Regions from separate parts of the Cytobacillus solani genome, predicted to be linked through region 1. Evidence: a T-box and tRNA genes for the amino acid it is inferred to sense, from the RefSeq annotation. Region 1 holds a T-box; the other holds one or more tRNA genes.
The links. The T-box of region 1 lies ahead of FI644_RS16130 (valine--tRNA ligase). A T-box ahead of a tRNA ligase gene usually reads a tRNA of that ligase, here a tRNA-Val.
Positions count from the first base shown of each region.

Region 1 (11,393 bases):
GGTGCCTTCATTTCAAGTGCTTTATTTTCAATAACCTTCTTAGCCTCTTCTTGTTTTACTGCCGTAATGATGCTCGTTCCCGGTTTAATAATACCGGCTTTTTCAAAAGCAATTTCTGCATGGGTAGATCCGAGTATGCCTGTATGATCCAAACCGATATTTGTAATAATGGATAAAATCGGAAAGATAATATTAGTGGAATCGAACCTTCCGCCAAGTCCAACCTCAAATAGAACAATATCCACTGGCTGTACATGACCAAAATATTGCATCGCCATCGCTGTGATGATTTCAAATTCAGTCGGACCGCCGAGATCAGTCGCTTCCAGTTCCACGGAAAGCGGGTAAATATCATTTGCCAGCCGAACAATATCCTCATCTTGAATCGGAACACCATTCAATGCAATTCTTTCATTAAATTGCTCGAAATAGGGAGAGGTAAAAGTCCCTGCTGAACAGCCAGATTCCTGAAGAATATGGCGAAGATATGTTAATGTTGAACCCTTTCCATTTGTTCCACCGATATGGATTGATTTCATTCTTCTTTCAGGATGACCCAGCTTCTCCATCATCCATTCCATTCTTTTCAACCCAGGCTTCACTCCAAGTCTTAAGCGAGAGTGTATCCAAGTAACTGCTTCTTCATATGTATTAAACATGCTAGTCCCTCCTAACTACACATAGGAAGACGAATCCAATATAGTTGGATTCGCCTTCAAATTACTTTGTTATTCGCCTTTTAATTCTCTAATACGCGCTTCGACAGCCGCTCGCTTCTCACTATAATCAAGCTCTTTTGCTTTTTCTTCTTCTATTACTTTTTCCGGTGCCTTTTTAACAAAGCCCTCATTGCACAATTTCTTCTGAACACGCTCAACTTCTTTGTTGAGTTTATCCCATTCTTTTTCTAATCGGGTAATTTCCTCTTCAATATTAATTAAGCCCTCAAGCGGCAAGATGATTTCTGCACCAGTTACAACCGCTGTCATCGCTTTTTCAGGGGTTTCAACATCCGTTGCAAGGATCAGTTCCTCCGGATTACAGAAACGCTCAATATAGCCACGATTGCTTTCTAATGTGCTCAGAATCGCTTCATCCTTTGCTTTTAAAATCATCTTAATCTTTTTACTCATTGGTGTGTTCACTTCCGCACGGCTATTGCGAACTGAACGGATGATTTCAACTAATAGCTTCATTTCATCAGCAGCCTTCTCATCCGTGAATTCAGGATTCACTTCTGGCCATGAAGCTGTTGTAATTGATTCACCTGAATGAGGAAGGTTCTGCCAAATTTCCTCGGTAATGAATGGCATAAACGGATGCAGCAATCTCATTGTATTGTCTAGTACATAAGCCAAAATAGAACGAGTCGTTTTCTTCGCTGCTTCGTCTTCTCCGTATAGAGGAAGCTTAGCCATTTCAATATACCAGTCACAGAAATCGTCCCAAATGAAGTTATAAAGAATACGGCCAACTTCACCGAACTCATAGCGGTCTGATAGTCTCGTTACGGTTTCAATTGTTTCATTCAAACGAGTTAAAATCCATTTATCAGCTACTGATTTTTCTCCGCTTAGATCAATTTCGTCATAGGTTAAGCCGTTCATATTCATTAACGCAAAACGGGATGCATTCCAAATCTTATTCGCAAAGTTCCATGTCGCTTCAACCTTCTCCATGCTGAATCGTAAATCTTGCCCTGGTGAGCTTCCTGTTGATAAGAAGTATCGTAAAGAATCTGCTCCATATTTATCAATAACATCCATTGGATCGACACCATTTCCGAGCGACTTACTCATTTTGCGGCCTTCTGCATCACGAACTAAGCCATGGATGAGTACATCTTTAAATGGACGTTCGTCTGTAAATTTAAGTCCTTGGAAAATCATCCTTGATACCCAGAAGAAGATAATGTCATATCCTGTAACTAAAGCTGCCGTTGGATAATAGCGTTTATAATCAGCAGACTCTGTATCAGGCCAGCCCATTGTCGAGAAAGGCCATAACGCAGAACTGAACCATGTGTCTAAAACATCCTTATCCTGTTCCCAATTCTCGATATCTTCAGGTGCTTCATGGGCAACGAACACCTCACCCGTTTCCTTATGATACCAAGCAGGGATGCGGTGTCCCCACCAAAGCTGACGTGAAATACACCAGTCACGGATATTTTCCATCCAGCGAAGATACGTATTTTCAAAACGGTTTGGAACAAAGTTTACTTTATTTTCTTTCTCCTGAAGGGCAATTGCTTCATCAGCTAATGGCTGCATTTTTACAAACCATTGAGTGGAGAGGTATGGTTCAACGACCGCACCGCTTCGTTCTGAGTGGCCAACTGAATGCATATGCTCTTCAATTTTAAACAATACACCTTGCTCCTGCAGATCTTTAACAATCTGCTTGCGGCATTCGAACCGATCCATCCCTTGGTACTTATCAGCCTTTGCATTCATCGTTCCATCTTCATTCATGACAAGAACGCGTTCAAGATTGTGGCGATTTCCGATTTCGAAGTCATTCGGGTCATGAGCAGGAGTAATTTTCACAGCACCTGAACCAAACTCCATGTCTACATAATCATCCGCAACAATTGGAATTTCACGTCCAACGATTGGGAGCTTAACCGTTTTGCCAATTAAATGCTTATAGCGCTCGTCTTCAGGGTGAACAGCTACAGCGGTATCCCCAAGCATGGTTTCAGGACGTGTCGTCGCAATTTCAATATGTCCTGACCCATCGGCAAGAGGATATCTCATATGATAGAAGGCACCCTGAACATCTTTATGGATAACCTCAATGTCAGATAGGGCTGTTTTCGTTGATGGGTCCCAGTTAATAATATATTCGCCGCGATAGATAAGTCCCTTATTATAAAGGGATACAAATACTTCACGAACAGCCTTTGATAGCCCTTCATCAAGCGTAAAACGCTCACGGCTGTAATCAAGACCTAGACCAAGCTTGGACCATTGCTGACGGATATGGCTTGCATATTCCTCTTTCCATTTCCATGTTTCTTCAACAAATTTTTCACGGCCTAAATCGTAGCGGCTCTTTCCTTCATTGCGAAGCTTTTCTTCTACTTTTGCCTGTGTAGCAATTCCTGCATGATCCATTCCTGGAAGCCACAATACATCGTAGCCTTGCATCCGTTTCATACGAGTTAGAATATCTTGGAGGGTCGTGTCCCATGCATGCCCAAGATGCAGTCTTCCTGTTACGTTAGGCGGTGGAATAACAATCGTATAGGGCTCCTTCTTTTCGTCATCCTTCGCCTCAAAAAATTTCCCCTTAAGCCACCAATCATAACGCCCTTGTTCAATTGCCTGTGGATCATATTTCGTCGGCATTGTCAGTTCCTTTGTCTCCATCGTCAATCTTCCTTTCCAATCAATGATCATTCAATACTATAAAAGAAAATAAAAAAACCCCATCGCCTTAAAAGGACGAATGGAGTTTGCTTCGCGGTACCACCTTTTTTTCAACTACAATAGAGATGTAGTTGACTCTTAAATAGATAACGGATTTCCCGTCTTTCACTACTTGGACGATAGTCCTTTCGCGAAAGAAGCTCGAGGGCGACCTTCCAATAGTTCCGCTTAGAAAACCTTTCAGCTGATGGTTTTCCTCTCTAAAAGCAAATAGCTAATGTACTCTTCCCTGTCTTTGCTTGTGATTTTAATTTATAAATATACTACCGAAAAATGATGGCTATAGTCAATATTAATTGCCGATTTCTTTATAATTTATTCAATTAAATTTTTTTGTACCTCATTTTTATAAAAAAGGCATTATTAAAATATAGGCACTAACAAAGAGAAGTGAACATAGAATAGTATGAGAAAGGAATGTTAGGAAAGGGGTTTGCCGAGTGAAAAGAAGATATAATCCGTATATTCTTCCACCGTGGTTAAGAAAAGTCAGAGGTGTTTGTGCACAATTTATTATCCCTATTTGTGTTTTTCAAGGAATTCGTACAATTCTTTTTCCATTTACACTCGATGTATTGCTGCTAACTGTGCTAATATTATTAGCTATTGCTTTTCACTTCGAATTACTATAGGAGCCCAAAATTCGTGTTTCAATTCTGGGCTCCGCTTTGCCCTTCAGCCTCTGCAATTGCTTTTGCCTGCTTCTTTTGTGCCTCAATCTCTTCAATTCTCATTAGTATATATTCTGTATTTTTCAGAAGCCAGTATTGTCTTTGGAAGTGCAAGACTGATTTTCTTTCACCTTTACGATCTGATGCTTTAAAATAGTTTTCTGCGGATCGTATGACTGCACCTGGATGGGCAAAATAACTCTGAAAAAGTAATAACTCATCCTCTTTAAACGGAAAATACTTTAAATACGTATATATCCACTCTATGCATTCCTCTGATCGTTTCGGATAGGTTTTTAACGTTCTCGATAAGAACGGCAATAAATCATGAAGAGGGGAGCCTAGTCTGGACTTTTCAAAATTCGTGAAGTACCCATGTCCTTTATCATCAAATAAGAAATGTTCAGTGGAGATCTTACCATGAATAATCACAGTGCGAGCTTTTTCACTTTCCTCCGTTTTTTCAAACCACGTTTTAAATCTTTTGATGGAAAATTGCAATGCCTGGCTAATGTCGTGATAAGAAAGAGAAAACATTAGCTCGAAGGGAGATAAGTACTCTCTGCTTTCACATGATTCTATAAATCCAATTAAAAATTCGTTTTCTTTCTCCCATTCAAGCAATGTCTTCTCATAATGCTCTGAACGATCCTCCTTACTGATTGTTACTTCCCTAACAGATAAAGTATGAAGTCTTGCCAGTTCACGAAACAGCTGCTGATTCCGCTCGAATCGATTTTCCTTCACTTCATTTGCTAGCCATGGCATTAAGTAATATAGTTCATTTTCATGTAAAACCGCATATCTCCCATCAACTGCAGGAAAAATAGGGACAATTCGGTTATAGCCTTTTTGAAAGAGAGACTGGACATGGCGTATGAAATCACCACCATGCTTTGGATCAATTTTCTTTAAGGCAAAGACCCCTTTATTCGTATAAATTTTCCGTATGCGGCCACGCTCCTCAACAAAATGCGGTTCAAGGGCATAGTTCTTTAATATCGGTGCAACCTTTAGTAATCGATTCTCCTTTTCCATAAGAATCCACTCTCTTTCTTAAGAAAAGCGTAAGCAAGCCGATGTTGACTTATCGTAGGGAGGAGACCTAAAGTTTGATAGGCGATAGGCTGCTTGCGCTAGACAGTTCCCAATTTAAAAAGTGATATATTTTTCTTATCCTTTAAAAAAGAAAACAGCCTAAGCAGGTATTCGCTAACCTGCCCAGCCTGTTTTTGCATTTTTTAACGGGCTACAACAGCTGGAATATAAAGTACTTGCCCTTCAGAGATATCTTGATTAATTTCTAAATGATTGACACTTAACAGCTGGTGAACACCAATCGCATACCTTTCTGCAATGAGATCCAGTGTATCTCCGCTTTGAACAATGCATACCTTTAATTTTGCCACATGATCGGACTCTTCCTTACGGGCAAAAAATTCTGTTAAGGTCATGCTTTTCTTTTTCGATTTCTTCTTTTTCTTATCCGTTTTCTCAGGACTTTCATCAATAATCTCAGGAGATTCTGGTTTTGCTTCTAGTTCAGGGCTTTCGACCTTAGGCATATTCACATCCTGTACTGGACTTTCATCTACCGGAATTTCAAAAATATCTTCTGCTGATGGAGGTGATTCTTCACTTCTTTTTGAAGAATAAAATGTGATTTCTGGCTCATCTGCCTTTTTTACTTCTTCTTTCGGCTCTGGCTCTGGTTCAGGCTCTTTTCTTGCCTCAGCTTCAAATGGAATATAGACTTTTTCCTTAAACTCATCATGCTTTTCAATTTCATTTGCTGAACTAACAAAAATTTCTGTTCGATCTTCCTTTTGATCCTCTTCTTCTGCAAAAGCTTTTTCTAACGGACTCACATCCACTACATCTTCTGCAGCAGGCGATCTTGCCAAAAATGGTTCTAATTCCTCCTCATCCTGCGTATCCACTTCGTAGGATGACTGTTGCTCCCCATATAAGCCAGTGATCATTAAATTAGCAGATAGCTTCAAACAGCTTCTTTCAGGAAAGATATAATCAAAGGATTCTACTTGAACATCAATGTCATTTAGGCTTTGAATCCTATTGATCGGTATAGTTATATCAACTGGGAAGTAATGTCTAAATTCACAAACTCCTTCTTCTCTTTCTTCTACCACTTGAATGAATTTTGGAGCGGCAAAAGTTCCTTCATCTTCCGCTGTCTCTATTTCATTGCGTTTATATTCACCTGATAGCTCAAGCGCTCCTTGAATCGTAACATATTGATCATCTTCCTGAATAAAAATATCAGGGTCTAACGAGATAGAAATCAAATCTAGTACTTCCTGTCCTTTTTGAAACCAGACAGACTCTTCCAAAGAAAATCGTAAACACGATTGGCTCCCCTGAGACAAAGCGACTCCTCCTTTCATAACACAACACGCTTTATCACTATGTCATTTACACTTTATGAGAAAGTTAATTCTTTTATGATTGAAAAACGAAGCAGCACAAAAAAAACACCCATCTATTAGAGATGAGTGCCTAATAATTACCCTTTAATTTTCGAAAAAGCAATTTCGATTGCTTGTAGTGTTTTTTCTATATCTTCGTCACTATGTGCAGTTGATAAGAACAAGCCTTCAAATTGAGATGGTGGCAGGAAGACGCCTTGATTTGCCATTTCACGGTAGTATGCTGCAAAATAGTCTAGGTTTGAAGCTTTTGCTTTATCATAATTAATGACATTTTCATTCGTAAAGAAGAAGCCGATCATTGAGCCAGCACGATTAACGGTATTCGGAATATCATACTTTTCAGCAGCCACTTTAATCCCTGCTTCAAGCATATCCCCTTTACGAGTAAATTCCGTATATGCCTCAGGTGTTAGCTGACTTAATGTTTCATATCCAGCTGTCATAGCTAGTGGGTTTCCAGATAATGTTCCAGCTTGATAGATAGGGCCGCTCGGTGCAATTTGCTCCATAATTTCAGCCTTACCACCGTAAGCACCTACTGGAAGACCTCCGCCGATTACTTTTCCTAAACAAGTGATATCCGGAGTAACATTGAAGTAGCCTTGAGCACAGTTATATCCGACACGGAATCCAGTCATTACTTCGTCAAAAATCAGCAATGCTCCGTATTGTGTCGTAATTTCTCTTAGTCCTTCTAAAAAGCCCGGAAGCGTTGGTACAACGCCCATATTACCCGCAACAGGCTCCACAATAATTCCAGCAATATCTTCACCGAATTGCTCGAAAGCATACTTTACGCTTTCCAAATCATTGTAAGGAACAGTAATCGTATTCTTTGCGATTCCTTCTGGTACCCCAGGACTATCTGGAAGACCAAGCGTTGCCACTCCAGAGCCAGCTTTAATCAATAAGGAATCTCCATGACCATGATAGCAGCCTTCAAACTTCAGAATTTTGTTTCGGCCAGTATAGCCGCGTGCAAGTCTTAGCGCACTCATTGTTGCTTCTGTTCCAGAGGAAACCATACGTATGATTTCAATAGACGGAACTCTTTCAATTACTAGCTTAGCAAGCTCATTTTCAGTAACTGTCGGTGCACCAAAGCTTGTACCTAATTCTGCAACCTTTTTAAGTGCTTCGACGACACGGTCATTTGTATGTCCTAAAATGAGCGGTCCCCATGATAATACGTAGTCAATGTATTCATTTCCATCGATATCATAGATTTTCGAGCCTTTTCCTCTTTCCATAAAAATTGGATCCATGTTTACTGATTTAAACGCACGCACAGGAGAGTTAACTCCTCCCGGCATTAATTTTTTCGCTTCCTTAAAAGCTTGAATGGATTTATCGTAAGAGCGCATCTAATCCCTCTTTTCACTTTTTTATTGTTGAAAATAATGCAGTTTTGGCAAAGGTTGATTTCCGCTTCAGGATGCTCGCTTTCCGCGGGGCGGGCGCTGAGCCTCCTCGTCGCCTACGCTCCTGCGGGGTCTCACCTGTCCCACTCCTTCCGCAGGAGTCTCACACTTTACGCTCCAATCAACCTAACTTTATTCCAACATATTCATCTATATTGCCGTACAAATACCTTTTGTTAGTACCTAAAACTTAAAAATTATTGTTCTTTTAGCCATCTAGCTGCATCTTTTGCATGGTATGTAATGATAAGGTCGCAGCCAGCGCGTTTCATCCCAGTCAGCATTTCCATTACGATTCTTTTTTCATCAATCCATCCGTTCTGAGCAGCTGCTTTAACCATGGAATATTCGCCGCTTACATTATAAATAACGAGTGGAAGATTGAAATTATTTTTCACATCACGAACAATATCAAGATAAGGCATACCAGGTTTCACTATTAGGAAGTCAGCGCCTTCCATTAAATCAGACTCTGCTTCACGCAATGCTTCCATACGATTTGCAGGGTCCATTTGATAAGCCTTTCGATCGCCAAATTGAGGTGTACTATCAGCCGCGTCACGGAATGGGCCATAGAAAGCAGAGGCATACTTCACCGCATAAGACATAATTGGCACATTTTCAAAACCAGCCTCATCTAATCCAGCACGAATAGCAACGACAAATCCATCCATCATATTAGATGGTGCAATAATGTCCGCTCCAGCCTTTGCCTGGCTAACAGCTGTCTGAACAAGTAATTCAAGCGAGGCATCATTTAAAACTTGATCTCCTTCTATCAAGCCGCAATGGCCATGGCTTGTGTATTCACAAAGACAAGTGTCAGCAATAACGATGATTTCAGGGAACTTCGCTTTAATTAAACGGGTTGCTTCTTGGACGATTCCATGATCATGGTAAGCTTGCCCGCCGCATTCGTCCTTTTCTAAAGGAATACCGAATAACAGAACGGATTTAATCCCTAAAGCAACAACCTCATTCATTTCCTCTTCAAGATGATCCAGCGATAAATTATAAATGCCAGGCATCGACGTGATTTCTTTCTTAACATCCTCTCCCTCTGCTACGAAAATAGGATAAATGAAATCATCTATTGTTAAATGATTTTCACGTACGAGTGCACGCATATTTGCACTTTGGCGTAAACGTCTATGACGGGTGAATTGTAAATCCATTATAATGCCCTCCGATATTCATTTTCTAAATAGTCAATTATGCTTTTTATCATGTGATGGACGGTGTATACATTCGGTGCAATATGAACCTTTAACCCATATGACTCAATTCTTTCCTTTGTAACAGGTCCGATACAGCCGATGACACATGCTTCTACCTTTTCATAAAGATTGTTTTCTTTCACAACAGCCATTAAATGGTCAATTGTAGATGGGCTAGTAAAGGTTAAGATATCTAATTGGCTATGAGTTAGCTTTTCTTTAATGAGTTCTCTGCTTTCTTCTGGAAAATATGTGTCGTAAATGATTGCTTCATCAACAACAGCGCCATATTTAGATAAATAAGCAGCAATATAATTACGGGCTAAATTCCCCTTCGGAATGAGTACTTTCATTCCCTTTTGTACATATGGTTTAAATTCTTCAGCAAACCCTTCAGCAACGAACTCCTCTGGCGTAAAGTCCACTTGAAGCCCTTTAGCCAATAAAAAGCTTTCTGTTTTCCTTCCGATGGCAGCAATTTTTGGCATTTGCTTTCTATCAGATGGATGAAGGAAGGATAAAAACGTTTCAACCGTTATACTGCTCGTAAAAATTAGCCAATCATACGAATGCAGCTGATTGATGATGGCATGTATTTCTGGTGAACGAGCAGGTTTAAAGGCAAGCAGAGGGATTTCAACAGGATTTCCTCCATATTTCTCCACCAAATCCGAAAAGGATTGTGCCTGCCCTTTACTTCTTGGAACAAGAATATTTTTTCCTCTTAAAGGAAGGGAGGAGGCTGTCATTTGCCTTCCATCTCCGCTTTAACCTGATCAATCAATTCTTTTCCTCCAAGCTTTATTAAGCTATTTGCGGCAGCAATTCCAACTTCTTCGGGATTTATGCCAGTTATCTGTTCTTTATAAATAATTTTTCCATCTGGTGAACCAACAAGTGCGGTTAATACGACTTGATCCTTGTCATTCAACTCTGCGAATCCTGCAATCGGCACTTGACAACCGCCTTCCATTTTATGAAGGAATGCGCGTTCCGCTCTAACCGTGGCATCAGTCTTTTCACATGTAAATTTCTTTAACAATCCAAGCAGTTCTTCATCATCTCCACGGCACTCAATAGATAATGCACCTTGTCCGATCGCTGGGAGGCAAATATCTGGATCTAGAAATTCTGTTACTACATCAGATGCCCACCCTAATCTTGAAAGACCTGCAGCTGCTAAAATAATCGCATCATATTCTTCTGTTTCTAACTTTTCCAGTCTTGTATCAATATTTCCGCGAATCCATTTAATTTCGATATCAGGACGACGGGCTAACAGCTGGGCTGCTCTTCTTAAGCTGCTTGTTCCAACGATAGCGCCAGGCTTAAGGTCATCAAATCGAATATGATTTTTTGAAATAAGTGCATCTCGATGATCTTCTCTTTCTGGTATACAGCCGATGACGAGGCCATCTGGGAGAACGGCAGGCATATCCTTCATGCTATGTACCGCCATATCGATTTCCTTATCAAGCATGGCCTGCTCAATTTCCTTCACAAAAAGTCCTTTGCCGCCAACTTTTGATAAAGTTACATCAAGAATTCGATCGCCTTTTGTGACGATCTCCTTTACTTCAAATTCAAAAGACGGATCTAGTGCCTTTAACTGATTAATAACCCAATTAGTCTGTGTTAATGCAAGTTTACTTCTGCGCGAACCAACGATAATTTTTCTCATGATTGCCTCCTAAATTTAAAGCGATTATGAATACCAGAAATGGAAAGATGAAAGTTTTCCAAATAAGAAGAAATTAATAAGAACGACGAGAAAGGATGCAAGATTCCATAAAGCAAGCTTATTCCCAGTCAGTCCTTTCCCAACCTTTAAATATAAATAAATGCTGTAGATCGCGAGTACGATGAAAGAGCCAATCACCTTAGGATCGTACCAAATCATATCAGGAACCTTTATGTATGCCCAAGTTGTTCCAAGAATTAAACTTATAATTAGCATAGGAACCCCAATAAGATTTAAGACGAAAGACATTTTGTCAAGCTTTGAAAGGTCAGCAAGCCGCTTCAGGCGCGTTCCCCACTTTTTTCTTTTTAAAAGATCGTACTGAATTAGATACAGCAGCGAAAACACAAATGAGAGGGAAAAGGCCCCATAAGATAGAATGGCCACAGTAATATGAATAAGCAGCAATTCAGAAATCAGCTGCTGTGCCATAACATGGGATTCATATTGTATGGGTGC
Region 1 covers NZ_CP041305.1:3,219,363-3,230,755, reverse strand. Annotated here, with positions in the region: gene FI644_RS16135 (bifunctional folylpolyglutamate synthase/dihydrofolate synthase) at 1-659, opposite strand, end outside; gene FI644_RS16130 (valine--tRNA ligase) at 729-3,374, opposite strand; T-box leader at 3,443-3,679, opposite strand; gene FI644_RS16125 (YszA family small membrane protein) at 3,875-4,066, shown strand; gene ysxE (spore coat protein YsxE) at 4,085-5,143, opposite strand; gene spoVID (stage VI sporulation protein D) at 5,347-6,492, opposite strand; gene hemL (glutamate-1-semialdehyde 2,1-aminomutase) at 6,630-7,919, opposite strand; gene hemB (porphobilinogen synthase) at 8,174-9,151, opposite strand; gene FI644_RS16100 (uroporphyrinogen-III synthase) at 9,151-9,942, opposite strand; gene hemC (hydroxymethylbilane synthase) at 9,939-10,874, opposite strand; gene FI644_RS16090 (cytochrome C assembly family protein) at 10,899-11,393, opposite strand, start outside.

Region 2 (11,393 bases), 2.0 Mb from region 1:
ATGTAAGTGCGATTGGTACCCTATATCCTGAAACGATCCAAATTGTAACAACTGCTAAATCAGGCATTAAATCTGTCGAGGATTTAAAAGGCAAAAAGGTTTCTGTCGGAGCTCCTGGTTCTGGAACAAACCCAAATGCTGAACAAATTCTTGAAGTTCATGGAATGACTTTTGATGATATTAATAAGCAAGACCTTTCCTTCGATGAATCAACAGCTGGTATTCAAGACGGTACGATTGATGCTGCTTTCGTAACTGCTGGAACACCAACAGGTGCTGTTGAAGGATTATCTGCAACAGAAGATATCGTCATCATTCCTATTGCACAAGACAAAATAGATGCGTTAATCGAGAAATATCCTTACTACATTCAAGACGAGGTTCCAGCAGGCACATACAAGTTAAAAGATGCTGTGCCAACAGTTGCTGTTCAGGCGATGCTCGTTGTTTCAAGCGACCTTTCTGAAGACGTTGTTTACGATGTGACAAAGGCAATTTTTGAAAACCTTGATAAAGTTACTCATGCAAAAGGGAAACTTATTAAAGCTGAAAATGCTGTGAAAGGTGTAGGGATTGAGATTCACCCTGGCGCTAAGAAATATTATGATGAAAAGGGCATTAAAGCTGAGTAGACTAGTAAAACCTAATAAGTAAAGACTTGACCGGCTGTAAAACCTCAGGAGGTTCTTACACCGGTCAAGTTCTCTTTCATAGATTCATTTTGTGTAAAACGTAAATTTATTAGGTGGGGTTTACATGATAGTCAGAAAGCTGGGCAGACAGATATTAATCCTGCTCCTCCTCATCTTTATATCCAACGCAATTATGCTTTTCATTCCTATTAAGCAAGCATTGGTGTTTGAATACCAGAATACTGGGAAGGTGCTTGCATATATCCCCTTTTCTAAGGAAAAGAATTTTAAAATCAAATATACTCATTCTATTCATCTTTCAGATGTAGTTGAAAGCTATACTGTAACGAAAGAAAAAAGAATAAAGCAATATGAGCTTATGTATGAGGATTTTGCGATTGGAATGCCTGAAAATGCCTTTGATGGAGAAATATTTGAACAGAAAGACGGCAAATATTATATCAAAAATATGAAACGCATATTTCCCTTATTTGATCTTAGAATTGGCAAGGTAAGGGCCAATCATCGGGTTATATACAAAAATAAAGAATACCAGCTTGCTGATTATTTAGAAGCAGGCACTTGGGTACGAATAAAAATTAAAAAAATAAGTCTTTTTCAGCAATTGAAAGGAGTGAACATCCTTGAGCAATAATATGGAATCGTTATCATTAGAAGAACAACAGAAGCTCCTGGAGAAATACGACCCAGAAGCAGGAACAAGGAAATTAAAAGGAATTATAGGCTGGATCGTTTTTATTGGCTTATTATCTTTCTCATTGTTCCACCTATATACAGGGGTTTTCGGAATGCTGACTGCCCAGCTGCAGCGCTCAATCCATTTAGGATTTGCTTTGGCTCTTATATTCTTATTATTCCCTGCACGGAAAAAAGACAGGGGGCGAAAACATAAAGTCGCCTGGTATGATATGATCCTTGCCATACTCGGTGTTGCGGTGGGTGCCTACTGGCCATTATTCATAGATGAAATTGTTATGAGAGCTGGACGGTTGACAGAAATTGACTTTTATATTGGGTTGTTAGCTGTTTTATTAGTGCTTGAAGCAACAAGACGGGCAGTTGGTCTTCCGATTACAATTATTGCTATTGTGTTTTTGCTTTATGGAATTTTTGGTCCGTATATGCCAAGCTTCTTAGCACACCGTGGGTTAAATTTAGACAGACTTATACAAACAATGTTTTTCACAACAGAAGGAATTCTTGGTACGCCATTAGGGGTGTCAGCAACCTATATCTTCCTGTTTTTATTGTTTGGTTCCTTCCTTGTGAAAACAGGTGTCGGTCAATATTTTAATGATTTAGCTGTTTCTATTGCAGGGAAGAGAATTGGCGGACCAGCAAAGGTTGCGATATTCTCTAGTGCATTGCAGGGAACGATTAGTGGCAGCTCTGTTGCGAATGTAGTTACATCAGGGTCATTTACAATACCGATGATGAAAAAACTTGGATATAAGAAGGAATTTGCTGGTGCTGTTGAAGCTACTGCTTCTACAGGAGGACAAATCATGCCACCTGTAATGGGTGCTGCAGCATTCTTAATGGTTGAGTTCATTGGCGGAGGCATCACTTACTGGGAAATTGCAAAAGCTGCAGCAATCCCGGCACTTCTTTATTTTACTGGTGTATGGATAATGACGCATTTCGAAGCTAAACGTCTAGGTCTTAGAGGATTAAAAGACGAAGAAATGCCAAATCGTAAAGAAGTATTGAAGAAAATATATCTTCTCCTTCCCATTTTAGCTGTAATTGTATTGTTAATGAGCGGGATGAGTGTTATCCGTGCTGCTTTATGGTCAATTGTTATAACAATAATAGTCAGTGCTATTCGCAAAGAAACACGTATAAGTATAAAAGATTTCATCGATGCACTAGTTGATGGTGCTCGTACAGCATTAGGCGTTGCGGCTGCAACAGCCGCTGCAGGGATTATCGTTGGTGTGGTTGTAAAGACAGGTCTTGGTTTGAAGATGGCAAATGGTCTCCTCGACCTTGCTGGAGGACTTCTAATCCCAACTTTAATGCTTACAATGGTTGCGGCCATCATACTTGGTATGGGTTCACCTACAACGGCTAACTATGTTATTACGTCAACAATTGCTGCACCTGCAATAATTTTACTCGGTGTACCTGATTTATCAGCTCACTTATTCGTATTCTACTTCGGTATTATTGCGGATATTACGCCTCCAGTTGCACTTGCTGCATTTGCTGCCGCAGGAGTTTCTGGCGGGGATCCAATCAAAACGGGGGTAACCGCCACTAAGCTGGCAATTGGCGCATTCATTATCCCATATATGTTCGTTCTCTCGCCAGAACTACTGATGATTGATACAACATGGTATTACTTAATATGGGTAGTATTTACTGCGCTAGCAGGGATGATGGCAATTGGTGCAGGTGTTATCGGCTACTGGCTGCGCAAACTGAATTGGGTGGAGCGAATTTTAGGAGTAATTGGAGGATTATTGCTGATTTATCCAGAAGGTATTTCAGATATCGTAGGATTAGTCATTTTTGTTCTCCTGATCGTTCTGCAATATGTCTTTAAACGTGATGATACGGTGAAACCACAAGCAGCTTAATATAAAAATAGGAAGTTCCGTAAATGGAGCTTCCTATTTTAATAGTTTACATGAGGTACAAAATTTTCATTAAATAGTATAAAGTGTAAATACAGTAAAAATAAATCGAATACAATATTGACTTTTTCCTATTTTTCCATATAATTAGATATGTATTATACTCGATCTGATAGTTCAGCGGGAGAACACTACCTTGACAGGGTAGGGGTCGGGGGTTCAAATCCCTCTCAGATCATTGGGTGCCAAACCCGTGAAACCCTTCGGAACAAAGGGTTTCTGTCAAAAAGATTGCTTCTTCGGAAGCGATCTTTTTTTATCTTTAAGTTCCAATTGCTAACTATTCCTAATCAGTAAAACGAGCTTCCTCCATGTAAAGTATCTCAAGTTGATAGAGAGGGGTAACCATTATAAAGTGTTGATTTTCCCCATTCTGACTTATACAGGAGTACTTGAAATGCAAAGGAATTTTACAATCGAATCTGTTTTATTAATCCAATTGTGGGGGGTTGTTGAATCTAGGAAAATACAGTCAAAGGGATTCAAATCATGTTCCTCTTTGTCAATAATAATTGTAAGTTTTCCTTCAAGAACATAAAGAAATTCTTGCCCCGAATGTGAATAAGAATCCTCTCTATTAGCTCCTGGATTAAGCAAGACTAATATAGGATTAAATAGTGGATTTTTAATTTTGCCCGCCAAATCCATATAAAAAAATGGGTTATGAAGAGTGTTAGTTTTTATTACGTTTCTCATAACGGTTGTTGCATCTTTACTATCAGATTTTGAAAAGAAGTAACTTGGGTTAACTCCAAGTGCTTCAGATATTTTTTTCAATGATTCAAGCGTTATGGATGATTTTGAACGTTCCACTTGAGATAAAAAGCTGATTGAAAGATTAGTATGATCTGCTATTTGTTTTAATGTTAACTTGCGCTCTTTTCGTAAACTCTTTATTCTTTCTCCAATTAAATCGTTCACTTTTCCAAACCCCCTTTACTGACATTAATCCTTCTATTCTGGGAAGTTTATTTACAAAGAAACTCAATTTACTTTTACTATAAAATAGCAAAAAAAATACAATAATGCTCCAAATTATTAGGTATGGTAATCCTGTCCAAATCCCTACTTAAAGAGCACACATGGATAAGAATAACACAAAAATCAACATGAATGAACCTAAATACGTAAAAATTAACAAGGTAACACGCAATTCTATGCAAATGAACGAATTGTTTGAGATTCTGTCAGGAATGAAGATGAAGCATCCTCTTCATTTGATTAAAACATATATTTATTCAATAAAGATGGAAAAATTAGATTGTAAAAAAAGTTCTATTACATTATTAAATGAAGTAATACTTAAAAAGAAAGTAATTACAAATCTAGAAAGTAGAGAATTTCCTTCTATAAAATTCTAAAAATTCCATTTACAATGAAAATTCAGTGTGTTAATATCTTAATTAATTGAAGTGTCACTTCAATATATAATTATTAATTAAGTAATCTATTATTAAATAAAATCTAACATTTGAGGAGAATGAAGATGAATTTTCATGGTATTTTAGTTCCTTTGGTTACCCCTTTTAAAAGCGATCAAAACTTGGATGTAGAAACATTAAAACAATTGACTAACACATTTATTGATAAAGGTGTTTCTGGCTTAGTGGTGTGCGGCACTACTGGCGAATATTACGCCTTAAATGAAGCAGAACGTGAAATGGTTTTAAAAACTGTGGCAGAAGTAGCCAAAGGTCGCGTAACTTTGATTGCCGGTATCAATGATTTATCCACTGAAGGGGCCGTTAACCGTGCCAAACAAGCCAAAGCTATGGGCTATGAAGGCTTAATGTTGGCACCCCCACCATATAGTCTACCTGATCAATCTGGTGTGATTGCTCACTATGAAACTGTGGCAGCGGAAATCGATTTACCTATTATCATGTACAATTTTCCTGCTCGCATAGGCATTGAAATTGAATATGACACAGTGGTGCACTTGGCGAAGAATCAGAATATCGTTGCAATTAAAGAAAGCAGTGGTGACTTTAGCCGCGCTTTACGTTTGCTGCAAACACCATTTGAAAATTTTGAAGTAATTTGTGGGTGTGATGATCAACCCGTAGATTTTTTCTTCTGGGGTGCGAAAAGCTGGATCGCTGGTGCAGGTAATGTGTTTCCGGAAGAGCAAGTCGCCATGTTTAATGCTGCCCAAGCTGGTGACTGGGACAAGGCTCGACAAATCATGAGCGATATTTACCCTGCTATTTACTCAATGGAGTCAGGTAACTACAATCAAAAAGCCAAACTAGGCTGCTTAAAAGGTGAAATCAACGTTGGTACGGTTCGCCTGCCTTTATCTGATTTATCAGTAGAAGAAAAAGCAGAATTCTTAGCTTTCTTTAAATAATAATCTGGAGGAGAGATAAATGACTATAACAAAAGAACAAGTCTTTGCCCTCGCCAAAGAAGGCAAACTATGGGCAGGCAACTTAATTGATGGTTTTGTGAGCACAGCCGGTAAATTAGAAAACCGCACCCCAATCGACAACAGTTTAATTGGATATATTGCCGATGGGGATGCACGGGACGTGGGTGCTGCTGTTAAGGCAGCAAGAGACATATTCGAAGCAGGTAGTTGGAGTCAATTATCCCCCAGTGAGCGCAAAAAAGTGATGCTTCGCTGGGCACAATTGCTAGAAGAGCACAGTGAGGAATTGGCTGCCTTGGATTGCGTGGATGCTGGTAAACCGATTACCGAATGTTTGAATACTGACATGCCAGCAACAATCGATACTTTTTATTGGTATGCAGAAGCAGTTGATAAACTTTTTGGAAAAGTCGCTCCTACGAGCAACGATGCTTTGGGCTTGATTGTCACTGAACCTATTGGCGTGGTTGGTGCGGTATTGCCTTGGAATTTTCCTGCGCAAATGTATGCTTGGAAAGTGGCACCCGCTTTAGCGGCCGGTAATTCTGTCATTGTAAAACCTGCGGAATTAACTTCACTTAGCGCTTTCCGGATGACAGAACTTGCTTATGAAGCAGGTGTGCCAAAAGGTGCTCTAAGCTTGGTGTGTGGTTTGGGCGAAAAAGTAGGCGAACCATTAGGTCGTCACATGGATGTGGATATTGTCTCCTTTACGGGTTCAACTGAAGTAGGCCGCTATTTCTTGAAGTACTCAGCAGAGAGCAACCTCAAAGAAATTGTTTTAGAGTGCGGTGGCAAAAGTCCACAAGTGGTGTTTGAAGACGCTAATTTGGATGCGGCTGTTCCGCATATACTATCTGCTGCCTTTTGGAATATGAGTGAAAATTGCAGCTGCGGTTCACGTTTAATTGTGCATGAATCAATCAAAGAAGTATTATTAGAAAAATTAAAATCTGAATTAACAAGCTGGAAAGTCGGTAACCCAATGGATGAATCTGTTGCCATTGGCCCCATGGTCGAAGAAGCACACTTTAATAAAGTGAAATCATTCTTGGACATTACGCTGCAAGAAGGCGGCCGTTTAGTTACTGGGGGCAATATTCACAGTGAAGTGGGGAGCGGCTGGTACGTAGAACCCACTATTTTTGACAATGTAACCGCTAACATGACCTTGTTCCAAAACGAAGTATTTGGTCCTATATTAGCGGTAAGCACATTTGAAACGGAAGAAGAAGCCATCGCCCTTGCCAATAACACCTCTTACGGTTTGGCTGCTTCTTTCTACAGCCAGAATGTACAACGTACGATGCGGGTGGCACGTGCCATTAAAGCTGGAACAGTTTCTGTAAATGGTTTTAGTGAAGGAGATATCACCACTCCTTTTGGAGGCTTTAAACAATCTGGCTTCGGTGGAAAAGACAACGGCTTAGAAGCTTTTGAACAATATGTGCAAACAAAAGTGATTTGGTATATGAATTCATAAAAATTTGATTGGCTTTTATGGGGGAATAAATATGGCAAAAACAGATAATAAGCAGCTAAAAAAAGTAGTTGCTGCTTCTATGATTGGATCTGTAGCTGAATGGTATGAATTTTTCTTGTATGGTACAGCTTCAGCTCTAGTTTTTGGAGAATTGTTTTTCCGACAAACTGGAAGTGCTATTGACGGTATCCTCGCTGCATTTGCACTCTATGCGGTAGGATTTTTAGCTAGACCGATCGGAGGGCTTGTCTTTGGTCATTACGGTGATAAAATTGGGCGTAAAAAATTATTACAGCTTAGTTTAATTATCGTTGGGATTACGACCTTTTTAATGGGATGTATTCCAACATTCCATAGTATTGGCTACTGGGCTCCCATCTTACTCGTTACATTACGTTTAATTCAAGGTTTTGCTTTTGGAGGAGAATGGGGAGGAGCTGTAATATTAGTATCTGAGCACAGCCCAAATGATAGGCGCGGTTATTGGGCAAGCTGGCCGCAGGCAGGCGTGCCCTTGGGTAATTTAATAGCAACAATCATTCTTTTACTTTTATCTAAAAACTTAAGCCCTGAACAATTTTTGGACTGGGGCTGGCGCGTAGCATTTTGGTTTTCTGCAGTTGTTGTACTAATTGGTCTTTGGATTCGAAAAAGTATAGATGATGCCCCTGTTTTCAAAGAGGCACAAGAAAAACAAGCTAAATTAGAAAAACAGCAATTAGGAATTATTGAAGTGTTTAAATACCATAAAAAGGCTATTATTGCAGGTATTGGAGCTCGTTTTGCAGAAAACATCTTATATTATATGGTTGTAACTTTCTCCATTAGTTATTTAAAACTTGTGGTGGATAAAGATACTACACAAATATTATTATTAATGTTTGGTGCCCATGCTATCCACTTTTTCTTTATCCCATTAATGGGACATTTAAGTGATGTTTGGGGACGTAAGCCGATCTATATTACTGGAGCCGTTTTAACTGCTTTCTGGGGATTTATTGGGTTTCCAATGATGGATACAGGAAATGACTGGCTAATCATGACTGCAATTACATTTGGTTTATTTATACAATCGATGACGTATTCGCCATACTCAGCATTAATGACAGAATTATTTCCTACTCATATCAGATATACAGCATTATCTCTATGCTATCAAGTAGCACCCATTTTAGCAGGCTCATTGGCTCCATTAATTTCATTAAGCCTACTAAACAAATTTAATAGCTCCATCCCAATTTCAATTTATTTAGTCCTATCAAGTATCATTTCTATTTTAAGTATAATGGTAGTGAAAGAAACAAAAGGAAAATCACTGACTTTTAAGAAAGCAGAGTAGGTTTATTGAGTAAGGCTGATGCTAATCGGCATTTACAAAAACTTTAAAACTCTTGATTTAAAATAAATTTTGATAAAAACGGTCTCTATAATTATTTAAGTTTACTTTTTCTGAAAGTTCGATATAATTTAATGTGTAAGGAACGGAAGAGAAGGGATTTTATATGATAAAAATAAACTGCATACTTGATTTTAAATACGGTGGCTCTTTCCTCCTTCAAACCAATATATACTGAATACAAATTCACTTACAAAGACCTTCGTATGGATACGAGGTCTTTATTTATTTTTGGAAGGAGTCCCTCAGAACAAGTTTTTTTGATTATCATTGAATGAGGAGAAATTTATGGAAATTAGAGACTATATGTAAAATGATGAAACTGGCTGGGTTCTATCATTTCTTGATACGGCATAATTCGATCATGTGCTAAAAGAAAAAGAAAAATATGAAAATCCATCTATTGAACTAGTAGCTGTGGATGAAGGACAAATCGTGGGGCCTTTAGATATCGAATATGAATGGAAGGAAGGAACTGTTTGTTCAAGAGGAACTGGTCTTGGTGGTATGATTTGGCATATTGCTGTACATCCAGAATTTCGTAGAAGAGGGATTGCTAAACGATTACTAATGAAGGCTGAGCAATTAGCAAAAGAAAAGCAGTTAAATCGTTTGGAAGCATGACGAGAGATGATGATTGGGTAATGAGGTGGTATGAAAAGAATGAATTTAAAAAAACAGATTCATATTTACACGTTTACATGGATGGCGGGAAGGAGCTAAAGGAACAAATAAGAAGTGAAATGCCCAACCTAATTCCTGTTCAAACATTTGCACATTATGTTGGACAAGGTAAAGAAAACATAAAAAGAAAGTTTAAAAGAGTACACGAATGTACTTGCTACGAAAAAATACTCTGCTAATAAATTTAAGTTAGGATAGTGGAGGGGATTCTATGTGGAAAAAAGAAATGATAGAAACTACTAGAGGATGGTTCGAACTATTTATTTATGGAGAGGGAAATCCTTTATGGGTTACTCATTTATACAGTGAATTAAGGAGTTAGGGAATGATTTTGCAGATATTTTTGTTGATAAGTTTCAGGTTTTCTTAATCAACCTATTTAGAGGAACAGCGGCAATAAGAATATTTATGTGACTTAATATGCACAAATTAGGAGGATACGATGCAAATTCGAAGATTGAATGATAATGAACAGCTGCCAATGAATCTATTATTATTAGCAGACCCCTCTCGAAAACTAATAGAGGATTATGTGAACCGAGGGGAATGCTATGTATGTGAAAAAGGAAAAGAAATCAATGGTGTATATGTGATACTTCCAACTAGACCTGAAACAGTTGAATTAGTAAATGTTGCTGTATCCGAGGCTGAACAAGGTAAAGGAATAGGGAAGAATTTAATACTAGATGCTATACATCGATCTAAGGAAAAAGGGTACAAGACGATTGAATTAGGAACCGGGAATTCAAGTGTAGGGCAATTGGCTCTTTATCAAAAATGCGGATTTAGAATTACTGGTGTTGATACCGATTTTTTTATAAGACATTACGAGGAAGATATTTATGAAAATGGAATATGGTGCAGGGATATGATCCGTTTGTCTCAGGACTTGTATTGATAGTTGTAGGTTTTGTTCTATGAAAGTGGGGAGAAAGATGGAAAAGACTATTTATTTAATTAGACATTGCCAAGCTGTGGGACAGCCACCCGAATCACAATTGACAGCAGAGGGGATAAAACAAGCAGAAAAGTTAGCAGATTTTCTAAGTTCTATTAAAGTGGACAGAATCTTTTCAAGCCCTTTTTTGCGTGCTGTCGAAACAATAAAGCCTTTTGCACAGAAGATAACTATTGAAATTGAGACGGATGAGCGATTAGCAGAACGTGTACTTAGTGCTAATTCGATGCCCGATTGGTTCGAAAAACTTAAGATGACATTCAGTGATATGGATTTAAGGTATGAAGGCGGAGAATCTAGTAAAGAAGCGATGGATCGCATCGTGCAGGTTGTAAATGAAATGATCGGAAGCCAAGCACAAAGTTCGGTAATCGTCACACATGGAAATATCATGTCATTACTATTAAACTTCTACAATAAATCTTTTGGCTTTGATGAATGGCAGCAATTGAGTAATCCAGATGTGTTTATTATGCGTTTTAAAAATAATGAAGTACAGATTGGAAGAATATGGGAGGAAAATTAATGAATGAAGAGGCCTACACTTAAGTTAGTAAAGGGGATCTCTTATTTCTCATGATTTTAACCCAAATTAATCCGAATTCGCCTCGTGTTCGGATACTTAAGCTCAAGAAACTGCAAAAGTAGTCTGAAGTGGAATCAAGTTCGGACACGAAAGGTCAAGAAATCATCAAAGTAGTCTGAAGTAGACTCAAGTTCGGACACGATGACTCAAGAAATCATCAACAAGTCCGAACTTGTCCTGCCCTATTTGCTTCACGATTATCTGCTTTTCATGACTGTCACCAAGTCACAATATTTTCTTTGGTAATAAAATTAATATGGTTCAGCATCATGTCCTTTTTCAATTGCTTTCTCAGGTGCTTTATCCCCACCTCTGTTTCCGAGTGGCTTTTGATTGGATCCCTCTTTAGATGCATGAGCTAACCCTTCTCTTAGTCTCTTGCCATATTCGTCATCAGCTTCTTCAGCAAGTGCAATCATTTTCTCTTGAATTCGCTGATCACAAGTTGATAGATCAGAAATCAGGTTTGCTAGTAGCTCATCTTTTTCCCATTGCTCAAATCTGCGATACGTTTCACCTGCTTGTTTCGTATTGCTTTGCCTGTCGATGGATTGGCGGACAAGCTTTCCTTCAATCTGAGGGGTGTATTCTTTTCCCACTTGTTCAGCTTCTTTTAATCCGCC
Region 2 covers NZ_CP041305.1:47,590-58,982, reverse strand. Annotated here, with positions in the region: gene FI644_RS00330 (TAXI family TRAP transporter solute-binding subunit) at 1-632, shown strand, start outside; gene FI644_RS00325 (DUF1850 domain-containing protein) at 757-1,287, shown strand; gene FI644_RS00320 (TRAP transporter permease) at 1,289-3,235, shown strand; tRNA gene FI644_RS00315 (tRNA-Val) at 3,399-3,470, shown strand; gene FI644_RS00310 (helix-turn-helix domain-containing protein) at 3,671-4,213, opposite strand; gene dapA (4-hydroxy-tetrahydrodipicolinate synthase) at 4,779-5,642, shown strand; gene FI644_RS00300 (aldehyde dehydrogenase) at 5,662-7,146, shown strand; gene abaF (fosfomycin efflux MFS transporter AbaF) at 7,178-8,485, shown strand; partial or broken gene FI644_RS00290 (GNAT family N-acetyltransferase) at 8,858-9,405, shown strand; gene FI644_RS00285 (GNAT family N-acetyltransferase) at 9,669-10,124, shown strand; gene FI644_RS00280 (histidine phosphatase family protein) at 10,162-10,710, shown strand; gene FI644_RS00275 (catalase) at 11,022-11,393, opposite strand, start outside.
Region 2: it has a tRNA-Val gene. The T-box ahead of FI644_RS16130 (valine--tRNA ligase) is inferred to sense a tRNA for this amino acid. The anticodon was not compared.